One region of the Thermovenabulum gondwanense genome, then DNA from elsewhere that is predicted to be linked to it. Evidence: riboswitches for the same ligand, from Rfam matches in the RefSeq annotation. Region 1 holds a riboswitch; the other holds the start of a gene.
What was found. A riboswitch is a leader RNA that binds a small molecule or an ion and turns the genes downstream of it on or off. The one in region 1 is predicted to bind cyclic di-GMP.
Positions count from the first base shown of each region.

Region 1 (5,586 bases):
TGATGAGAGCTACCACTATAGTGGCGATGGTGAATAAAAAAGGTGCTGCTATAGCGGGCGATGGGCAGATTACTTTTGGTGAGCATACCATTATGAAACATCATGCAAAAAAAATCAGAAAACTGTACAATGGGAAGGTACTGGCAGGATTTGCAGGTTCAGTGGCTGATGCTGTTACTTTATTTGAAAAATTTGAAGGAAAACTGGAAGAGTTTCACGGACATTTACTAAGAGCTGCGGTAGAACTTGCCAAGGAATGGCGTACCGATAAAATGCTGAGAAGATTGGAAGCACTTTTAATAGCTCTGGATAGAGAACACATACTGATTATTTCGGGGAACGGTGAAGTAATTGAACCGGATGATGGGATAGCTGCGATTGGTTCCGGTGGCCCTTATGCCTTGGCTGCTGCAAGAGCTTTATCAAAATATACAGAGCTTGAACCGAAAAAAATAGTAGAAGAATCCTTGAAAATAGCTTCTGAAATATGTGTTTATACCAATGATTATATAAGTGTTGAAGAACTATAAGGAGGTGAGCATATGGAAGATTTTACACCAAAAAAAATAGTAGAAGAATTGAACAAGTATATTGTAGGACAGGATGAAGCCAAAAAATGTGTAGCAATTGCTCTTCGCAATAGGATAAGGAGACAAAAGTTACCTCCGGAAATGCAGGAAGATATTATTCCGAAAAATATCTTAATGATTGGCCCAACAGGGGTAGGGAAAACCGAGATTGCAAGAAGACTTGCTAAATTAGTTAACGCTCCTTTTGTGAAAGTAGAAGCTACAAAATTTACCGAAGTCGGATATGTGGGAAGAGACGTGGACTCTATGGTGAGAGACCTTGTGGAAACCTCCATCAGGATGGTTAAAGTGGAAAAGATTGAAAAAGTTAAAGATAAAGCCAAGGAATTGGCAGAATTAAGAATTGCAGAAATTTTAGAGCCCGATCCTTCCAGAACCTCTAACATTAAAAATCCTTTTGAAATGGTTTTTGGCACTTTTCAGAAAAATACATATGAGGATGATGAAGAATTTGAGAGAAGGCTTAATGAAGCCAGGAAGAAAAGGAAGGATATTTTAGAAAGGATTAAAGCGGGAGAATTTGACAAAGAATTAATCGAAATTGAAGTGGATGACAATAAGACACCTTTTTTAGAAGTTTTCTCTTTTGCCGGTGCCGAGGATATGGGTATAAATTTTCAGGATTTATTCGGGAACATATTTCCCAAAAAGAAAAAAAAGAAGAAAATTACGGTGGAGAATGCAAGGAGAATATTGATTCAAGAAGAAGCTCAAAAACTGATTGATATGGATGAAGTAATAAATGAAGCAATTTCGAGGGCTGAAGAAACCGGTATTATCTTCATAGATGAAATCGATAAAATAGCGGGCAGGGAAAAAGGTTATGGACCTGATGTTTCCAGAGAAGGGGTGCAAAGGGACATTCTACCTATTGTTGAAGGATGCACCGTTGTAACCAAATACGGACCTGTTAAAACCGATCACATTTTGTTTATTGCAGCAGGAGCCTTTCATATTTCAAAACCTTCGGATCTAATACCTGAATTGCAGGGGCGTTTTCCAATAAGAGTAGAATTAAAGAGCCTTTCTAAAGAGGATCTAAAAAGAATACTTATTGAACCTAAAAATTCCCTTATTAAACAATATAAGGCATTATTGGAAACTGAAGGAATAAAAATAGAATTTTCTGAAGATGCTATAGATGAGATAGTAAAAATAGCCGCCTATGTGAATGAACATATGGAGAATATAGGAGCAAGACGCTTACATACAATTATGGAAAAATTATTAGAAGATATTTCTTTTGAAGCACCGGATGTGATTGAAAAAGAAATTAATATAAATGCCGATTATGTGAGAAAAAAATTAAGTGACATAATCGAAGATAAAGATTTAAGTATGTATATCTTATAAAATCTAAAGGAGGAGATATAATGAGTAAAGAATTATTAGAAAAAACCAGGAGAATCAATAAATTGCTGCAGAGGTCTGCAGGGTACCCGGTTGATTTTAGTGAGGTTTGTAAAATTTTAACTGAGGTATTAAATGCCAATGCTTATGTAGCCAGTAGAAAAGGGAAAGTCTTAGGTTATTCAATTCTCGAAAATTATGATTGTGATGTCATACAAAACAAAATAATTGAAGAAAAAATGTTTCCAAAGGAATACAATGATAAACTTCTTGAAATTCATGAAACTCGTTCTAATATACCCCAGGAGGAAATTGAATGCGTATTCGATAGAGAAGTAAAATGCCCTCATCCCGAAAAACTTGTTACAATTGTTCCCATTAATGGTGGAGGAGAAAGGCTCGGAACACTTGTACTTGCGAGATTTGGCGAAGAATTTACAGATGAGGATTTAGTTCTGGCAGAATACAGTGCCACCGTAGTTGGAATGGAGATTTTACGTTCTAAGACAGAAGAAATTGAGGAAGAAGCGAGAAAAAGAGCAGTGGTTCAACTGGCAATTGGAACTCTTTCCTTCTCGGAGTTAGAAGCTGTTCAGCATATATTTGAGGAATTGGATGGAAATGAAGGCTTATTGGTAGCCAGTAAAATAGCGGATAGGGTCGGGATTACCCGTTCTGTTATAGTCAACGCTTTAAGGAAGTTTGAAAGTGCAGGGGTTATAGAGTCGAGATCTCTTGGAATGAAGGGAACATATATTAAAGTGCTCAACGATAAACTTATTGATGAATTGAAAAAGATGCGTTCATAAAATGCGTGAAGCAATTCACGCATTTTTTTATGATTAATTTAAGTTTATTTATGGAAATAAATAAAATTATTTACAATTAAATTTATAATAATATAATTTAATTAAGGAAAACATTATAGAAAAATGTCGAAAAGGGCAAACCTGTCGAAAGGCAGGGACGCAAAGCTATGGGCCTAAGGCATATCATGCTATGGCTGCCAGGCTGCCGAATAATTTTTAAAAGGCAGCCTATTTTCCACGGTAGGTTGTTTTTTTATTAATAATTTTGTCGTATAAAAGAAAAATTTGTTATGATATAATATTTTATAAACGAATTTATTGCATTTTTTTACAAATTTTTTATATATTTTCTTGATGTTGCAGGAAATTGCAAAAAAAAGTAGTAATTTTTTAATTTAGGGATATAGTGTATTTAGTTTTTAAAAGAGGTGCAGATTATGGGAATTTTCGAGAATATTTCCTTAATGGAAAAGGCTTTAGATGCAAAATGGCTGAGAAATGAGGTAATCGCTAATAATATAGCAAATGCGGATACACCAAATTTTAAAAAAACAAAGGTGATTTTCGAAGATTATTTAAGGGATTTTTTAAGTAAAAACAATAAAATTTCTTTATCTACTACAAACGAGAGACATATTAAAAAGATCTATTCCCCTTTAACCTTGAAGCCTGTACTTTATCGTGAGGAAAATACCGCATACAGAGAAGATGGTAACAATGTAGATGTGGAAAAAGAAATGGTGGAACTCGCAGAAAACAGCCTGTCTTATAATGTACTGGTGGAGCAGGTTTCAAAAGAGTTTTCCTTGTTAAGGACTGCTATAAATGAAGGGAGGAAATAATAATTGAGTATTTTTAAATCAATGGAAATAAGTGCTTCGGCTTTGACAGCTCAAAGATTAAGGCTTGATGTAATATCCAGCAATATAGCCAATGTGGATACTACGAGGACGGAGAAGGGTGAACCCTACAGGAGAAAAATGGTAGTTTTTCAAGAAATGAATGAAAGTTCGGATTTTAATGAAATATTAAGGGATAAGATAAATTATAGCGGAAAAGGTGTGAGGGTTGCGGCCATTATAGAAGACCAAAGGCCATTTAAAATAGTATATGACCCAGCTCATCCTGATGCGGATGAAAAGGGATATGTAAGAATGCCCAATGTAAACATTGTAGAAGAAATGGTTGATATGATTTCTGCAACAAGAAGTTATGAAGCTAATGTTACCGCGATAAATTCCACCAAGAATATGATAAGTAAAGCACTGGAAATTGGAAAAGGATAAAAAATTATATGGGAGGAGAAATAATTGGAAATAAATAGAATAGAAAAGGTATCTTTAAATCCAATAGGTTTAAATCAACGAAAGGAAGAAAATTCTTCTTCAGAATTTGTTAATTTCTTAAAAGAAGCATTAAACCGGGTAAACGATTTGCAAAAGGATTATGAAAATAAGGCAAATGACTTTTTACTGGGTAATGATGTAAATGTCCACAATCTGATGATATCTGCGGAAAAGGCAAAACTTTCTCTGGAGCTTACCGTACAAATCAGGAATAAAGCTATTGAAGCATATCAGGAAATAATGAGAATGCAGATATAAGGGTAAAGGTGGAAAATAAATGAATTTTGAAGAAATTAAAACAAGAATCATAGAATTCTGGGAAAGTAAAAGTAAAACTCAAAAAATTAGATTTATAAGCGGAACGATTATAGTATTGCTTTCCGTTTTTTTACTTTTTTATTTTATTACAAAACCCCAGTATGCCGTTTTATATTCCAATTTGGATACCAAAGATGCGGGCGAAATAGTAAAAAGGCTTGATGCAATGAAGGTTAAATACAGACTTATTGATTCTGGAAAAACTATTGAAGTTGAATCTAAGGATGTCTATAAAATTCGTCTTTCTCTTGCTCAAGAAGGACTTCCAAGTGGTGGAGAGATTGGATTTAATGATATTTTTGGGAAAATGAATCTCGGCATGACAGAGTGGGAAAAACAGGTGAGATATAATCAGGCACTTCAGGGAGAATTAACAAGAACCATAAAAGAATTAAATCAGGTAGAAGAGGCAAGGGTGCATCTTGTTATACCCCAGAAAACTCTTTTTATCGATCCATCCGGCCAAAAGGAAGCGTCGGCTGCGGTATTCTTAAAATTAAAACCTGGAGAAAAACTGGAAGAAGAAGAGGTAAAGGGTATTATAAATTTAATTTCCCATTCAGTTGAAGGTTTGAAACCTGAAAACGTAACAATTGTGGACGAGTATGGGAGAGTACTTTCCAATATATCCCTCTCGGAGGATAATTCAAGGCAAATTGTAGACTCTCAATTTGCCGTACAATACAAGTTTCAAAATGATTTACAATCAAAGGTTCAATCCCTTTTGGAACAAATATTTGGTCCCGGGAACGTTGCTGTTAGAGTAAATGCTCAATTGAATTTTGATAAAAAGGTAGTAGAAAACAAATTGTTTACCTCGCCGAATCCAGAGTCCGGAGAAGGAATATTACGAAGCGTCCAGGAAATTAAGGAGTATTTTAGCGGGAATTCTTCTTCCCCGGTGGGTGTCCCCGGAACAACTTCACAAATACCCGGTTATCAAGGGCAACAAAATCAAGGTGGCTCATCAAGTTATCAAAAAACGGATACGGTAAAAAATTACGAATTAAATGAGTCTATTGAAAATATTACCATTGCACCTGGAGCGGTTAAAAAATTAACGGTATCTGTGGTTATTAACAGGAATTTGACCGATGAAGAGAAAAATAAAATAGCTTCCTTAGTGGGAAGTGCAATAGGCTTTGACAGTAATAGAGATATTATTACAGTTGA
Region 1 is NZ_LOHZ01000042.1:136,347-141,932, reverse strand. Features, by position in the region: gene hslV (ATP-dependent protease subunit HslV) at 1-530, shown strand, start outside; gene xerC (tyrosine recombinase XerC) at 1-37, shown strand, start outside; gene hslU (ATP-dependent protease ATPase subunit HslU) at 543-1,943, shown strand; gene codY (GTP-sensing pleiotropic transcriptional regulator CodY) at 1,964-2,749, shown strand; cyclic di-GMP riboswitch class I at 2,874-2,959, shown strand; gene flgB (flagellar basal body rod protein FlgB) at 3,187-3,591, shown strand; gene flgC (flagellar basal body rod protein FlgC) at 3,595-4,035, shown strand; gene fliE (flagellar hook-basal body complex protein FliE) at 4,060-4,353, shown strand; gene fliF (flagellar basal-body MS-ring/collar protein FliF) at 4,373-5,586, shown strand, end outside.

Region 2 (5,586 bases), on a different contig from region 1:
AATATGAAAATACCTATGAACAGATAGTAAAAGTAGGAGATGTAAGAAATTTGAATGAAATAGATGATAATAGTATTGACTTAATAATAACTCATCCTCCGTACTTAAATATAATAAAATATTCAAAAGGAAATATCGAAGGAGATTTATCAAATATAGCAGATGTTAAAGAATTTTGCAATGAATTGGAAAAGGGGGTAATTGAATTATATAGAGTACTAAAAGACGATAAATTTTGCGCAATATTAATTGGAGATACCAGAAAGAATGGACATTACGTCCCTCTTTCATACTTTGTTATGAGACTTTTTTTAAATCAAGGATTCGTTTTAAAAGAAGATATTATAAAAGTTCAGCATAATTGTAAATCAACTCCATATTGGGAAAAACAAGTAGAAAAATATAAATTTTATTTAATAATGCATGAACATTTATTTATCTTCAGAAAACCTAAAAAAACAGAAAAATTAGCGAGAATAAAATATAGCTCCCGTTTATTTTAGAATTTCAGTCCTGAAAAATGTAATTGCTTTTCCTCCGATTAATATTCTATCGTTTAAAACTTTCAGCTTTAATTTTCCTCCTCTTTTAGAGGCCTGATATGCTATTAAATTGTCTTTATTGAGTTTTTCCTTCCAGTAAGGACCTAAACAGCAATGAGCAGACCCGGTGACGGGATCCTCATTTATGCCTACAGCCGGTGCGAAAAACCTGGAAACAAAATCGTATTCAGGATTTGATGATGCACTGGTTACAATAATTCCTCTTGCATTTACTTTTTTTAAAATCTCAAAATCGGGTTTTAAATTTTTCACGCTTTCCTCATTTTCTACTTCAATTAAATAATCCATTCGGTTTTTCCCTGTAAAAATTACAGGAACTTTTAGAGCTTTTTTTAATTCTTCGGTTAATTCTGCGGCTTCTGCCGGTTCTAATGGAAAATCAAGGATAATGTAATCCTTATCTTTGAAGGCTTTTAGTACTCCACTTTTCGTGTAAAAAACAGCTTCCTCATTATTTTCTAAAAACCCTTCTTCCCATAATATGTGAGCGCTGGCAAGGGTAGCATGTCCGCAAAGGTCAACTTCACTTTCAGGAGTAAACCACCTTAAATCATACCCTCTTTCTTTTTTTAGCAGAAAAGCCGTTTCAGAAAGGTTCATTTCCATAGCTATTTTTTGCATTAAATCCCGGTCAATTTGCTTTTCTAAAAGGCATACTCCTGCCGGGTTACCTTCAAATAAATTTTCCGCAAAGGCATCCACCTGAAATAATTTCATAATTTTCTCCTCCTTTTTATTTAGCCATACATTTACATATAGAAAAAACCGCTACTTTCTGTTAATATTATAAATATGTGGTTTTTAAAATTCAAAATATGGAGCGTGAATATAAATGAGAAATTTGTCCCTTAAAAAAGCAGCGATTATTTTTATAATTGCTACCCTGATAATAGGTCTAATTGCCGGCTGCAGCGAAAAGAAAAGCGAAGCAGTGGCAAAGGTAAACGGAGAAGTTATAAGCAAGGATGAACTATACGATCTAATGGTAAAAACCATTGGCGAAGAAGCCTTAGATTATTTAATTTCTCAAAAAATTATTGATTTGGAAGCCAAAAAACAAAACATCGCTGTTACCGATGAAGATATTAATAAAGAACTGGAAAAAATATACGAAGCCTATGGCGGTGAAACCGCTTTTAAACAAAACTTAGCAATGGGTGGTTATTCCTTCGAAGAGTATAAAAAGAATTTGGCCATGAGTATAAAGACTAAAAAGCTTATTGCTCCCAGAATCAGTATCACCGAAGAAGAAATGAAATCCTATTTTAATGAGCATAAAGATGAATTTGCTCAAAAGGAACAGGTAAGAGCCCGCCATATTTTAGTGGATGACGAAAAGCTTGCTAACGAAATATCGGCTAAATTAAAGAACGGCCAGGATTTTGCAGAACTCGCAAAACAGTATTCGAAAGATACCGCCTCCAAGGAAAGTGGAGGGGATCTGGGCTTTTTCAGCAGGGGAGATATGGTAAAGGAATTTGAAGATGCAGCCTTTTCTCTAAAAGTAGGAGAGATAAGTTCGCCGGTAAAAACCCAGTACGGTTATCATATCATAAAAGTGGAAGAAAAAAAGGATGCCCAGGAAGCCAGTTTTGACAAGAGCAAAGAAAAAATAAAGGATATCCTTTTCAATCAGAAATTCCAGCAGGAATACGATCCGTGGATGCAGGAATTATACTCAAAATACAATGTGGAATACCTGTTAAACAAGAATTAGGATTACAAATGGTGAAAAAAAGGGAGAAAGATAAAACTTTCTCCCTTTTTTTATATTTTACAGGGTTAATACACTTTATCAGCAAAGTATTTATCCGGGCTTTTCTCCATACTGTAAGGTTTATTTGCGTTTTTAAAAGAGGCATCGACGGTAGTATCGATTATTACCCATTTCCCCGCATCGGAAATATATACTTCATTCCATGCGTGATAACTGTCTTTCGTTAAACTGCTTGTCCCCATCACAAGTTTAGCAGGAATATTTAAACTTCTTAGCATTGCCGCAAATAGCGAAGAGTAATCGAAACAAATACCTTTCTTTTTGTTGAAAATATCAGTTATATCAGGTATATACGGCGAGCTAACCGTCTTCGCTTTTTCTTTATCATATTTGTAATTGCTTATTATATAATTATAAATTATTTTTATTTTTTCAGAATCTTTTGTCACTCCTTTTGTAAGTTCTGCTGCTTTTTTTATCGCCGCATCCTCCATCATCCATTTTATATTTTGAACTGAGTTCAGGAAAACCTGTTTTTCGTCTTTAATATTTAACGTAACTTCATCGCTTTGCACTACTTTGTATTTATTCCCTGAAATTTTTTCGAGAAGAACCACTTTATACTTCCCATTTCCCATTTGAAGAGGAAAGTAATCCTTTTTACCATTATTCAAATAGTAATAATAGGTTTTATCGTCTTTTTTAATCATCAACATATAACTTTGTGAAGAATTTTCTGCTATATGATAACCGATTACCCCTTTATCAATATTAGATATATCTAAGGCTCCCACTTGCGCAAATACCGATTCAGTTTGTAAAAATAAAGATAAAAATATCGCTACCGAAATAACAAATGTCTTAAAATTTTTGGGTATTAAAATTTTAGGCATAAAAAATCATCCTTTCGGTAGCTGGCTGCCATGCCGCTTTTGGCGGTTTAGGCCCTTTAGCTTTGCGTCGCCGGCTTTCGCCGGTTTTGCCTTTATCGGGGATTTCTTTCTAATTACTATTATATTATACCTATATTATATTACAATAGGGTCCGGGAAATATTTATTAATTTTTTACTTTTTCAAATTTGCTGTTACAACCAATCTGTGGGTGGAAACATATATTGGGGTACAGGTTATAAGGGTAAGTCTGTATTCCCCGGGCGCCGGTAATAAAACGCTTACATCCTCTGGCTTTACAACTTTTGAACCGCTTACGATATAGACAAATTCGTTTCCATTTTTGTCTTTTATAATAATTTCGTCTCCCTCTTTTAGTTTATCAATGTATCTAAAAAAATTATTGTAAGAAGAGCTGCGATGCCCGAGAAGTACGCAGTTCCCTTCTTCTCCAAAACCTGCGGTCTTTGGTACATGCCCTGCCCCTACTGCTAAATCCGATTTTTCCACACCTTCAACAATTTTTAAATCCAAGTTTATTTTTTTTATTACTATATTGCCTAAATAAATAAACTCCTTTTTATTATTAGTTTTTTTATTATTTTCATCTATGTGTGAGATATTATCTTCTTTTTCATCAACCGCTTCATTAATTACCTCTGCCAAAGCTTTCTTGGTTAGTTGAATATTTTCTCCTTCCTCAATTATATCAATATTTTCTTGTATTGCTGTTTCAATTTTTTTAGTTGAAATAGACTCAATATTTTTATTGTTATATTTGTATACGATTTGTGCACCGGCAGGAATACAAATTAAAATTATACCTATAATGATTAATATTTTTGAAAAATTTCTCATTTTTATCTTCCTCCAAAGCAGAATAAAAACGGGCGGTAAATGTTTACCACCCGTTATATCAGCTACTTCCGATTAGACCTTCTTTTATTAAGTATGCTTCCTAAGGAAATCAGTGATAAACCTGCTGCGTAAAATATTTCGGGAGCCACGCCACCTGTTTGAGGTATCTTGTTCAACGGGGGAGTGGGTTCTGCCAGCGGCACCTGTTGCTCTGGAACTTCTATTTCTGTATTTCCTTCGCTTCCTATAGGCCCTTCAAAAGCGCCTCCTAAGGGGACCTGGGGTGCCTCGGCCTCTACTATTTTATCATAAAAGAAAGTATAAGTAGCATCCTCTAAAGTAAAGGTATGGATGTAAGTGCCTTGCGATCTTAAAACATAGCCTGCAAATTCCGGAGCCGTAATCGTTAGGCTTGTTCCAGACCTTCTATTGAAAACATCCGGACCCCTTAAATATTCCACAGGATCACTCCCGGCTAATGCGTAATACACCGTGAGGTTACTGTAGTATACAGGTTCACCAGTGCTTCCTCCAGGACTTAGCGGCTCTCCAGGTGTTTCAACTGCCACATACCAGAATATATACTCTCCATTTTCACTGTCAAAGGTATGCGTGTAGCTGCTACTTTGCCCGCTCTTTAAGGTATATCCATTTATCTGCTTTGCATTTATGGTAATCGTGCTTCCTTCTTCCTGTGTATAAGTGTCAGCCGAAGCTATCTCCGTTCCTGTCCCATCCAGCATATACTTTACTGTCAGGGTGCTTTGTGTTACTTCGGGTTCTTCGGGTTCTTCAACTGCTACATACCAGAATATATATTCGAAATCGCTGTCGCCAAAGGTATACTGGTAACTTCCAGCCTGGTCTTCTTTTAACTCATACCCTTCAAATGCCTTTGCCGTTATTTCTATGGACGTACCCTCATCCTGTGTAAATGTTTCCGTATATAGTACTGTGCCCGTACCATCAACCATGTATTTTACCGTTAATGTGCTCTGCGTTATTTCGGGTTCCTCCGGCTCTTCTATTGCTAAATACCAGAATGTGTACTCTGCATCGGTATCTCCAAAGGTATGCGTGTAACTGCTACTTTGCCCGCTCTTTAATTCATACCCTTCTATTTCCTTTGCATTTACCGTTAATATACTTCCTTCATCTTGCGTATAGGTGTCAGCCGAAGCTATCTCCGTTCCTGTCCCATCCAGCATATACTTTACTGTCAGGGTGCTTTGTGTTACTTCGGGTTCTTCGGGTTCTTCAACTGCTACATACCAGAATATATATTCGAAATCGCTATCTTCAAAGGTATACGTGTAGCTGCTACTTTGCCCGCTCTTTAAGGTATATCCATTTATCTGCTTTGCATTTATGGTAATCGTGCTTCCTTCTTCCTGTGTATAAGTGTCAGCTGAAGCTATCTCCGTTCCTGTCCCATCAAGCATGTATTTTACCGTCAATGTGCTCTGCGTGGGCTCTTCCGGCTCCGGTTCAATTACCCCCATTCTTATATTAATCGATCCTTCTCCATCGCTTCCTTCAGGAGTTATATTCAATT
Region 2 is NZ_LOHZ01000033.1:29,528-35,113, reverse strand. Features, by position in the region: gene ATZ99_RS07690 (TRM11 family SAM-dependent methyltransferase) at 1-503, shown strand, start outside; gene ATZ99_RS07685 (PhzF family phenazine biosynthesis protein) at 495-1,280, opposite strand; gene ATZ99_RS07680 (foldase protein PrsA) at 1,396-2,280, shown strand; gene ATZ99_RS07675 (transglutaminase-like domain-containing protein) at 2,346-3,173, opposite strand; cyclic di-GMP riboswitch class I at 3,187-3,274, opposite strand; gene ATZ99_RS07670 (class D sortase) at 3,348-4,031, opposite strand; gene ATZ99_RS07665 (MucBP domain-containing protein) at 4,094-5,586, opposite strand, start outside.
Region 2: linked by a shared signal. The riboswitch ahead of ATZ99_RS07675 (transglutaminase-like domain-containing protein) and the one ahead of flgB (flagellar basal body rod protein FlgB) in region 1 are both predicted to bind cyclic di-GMP.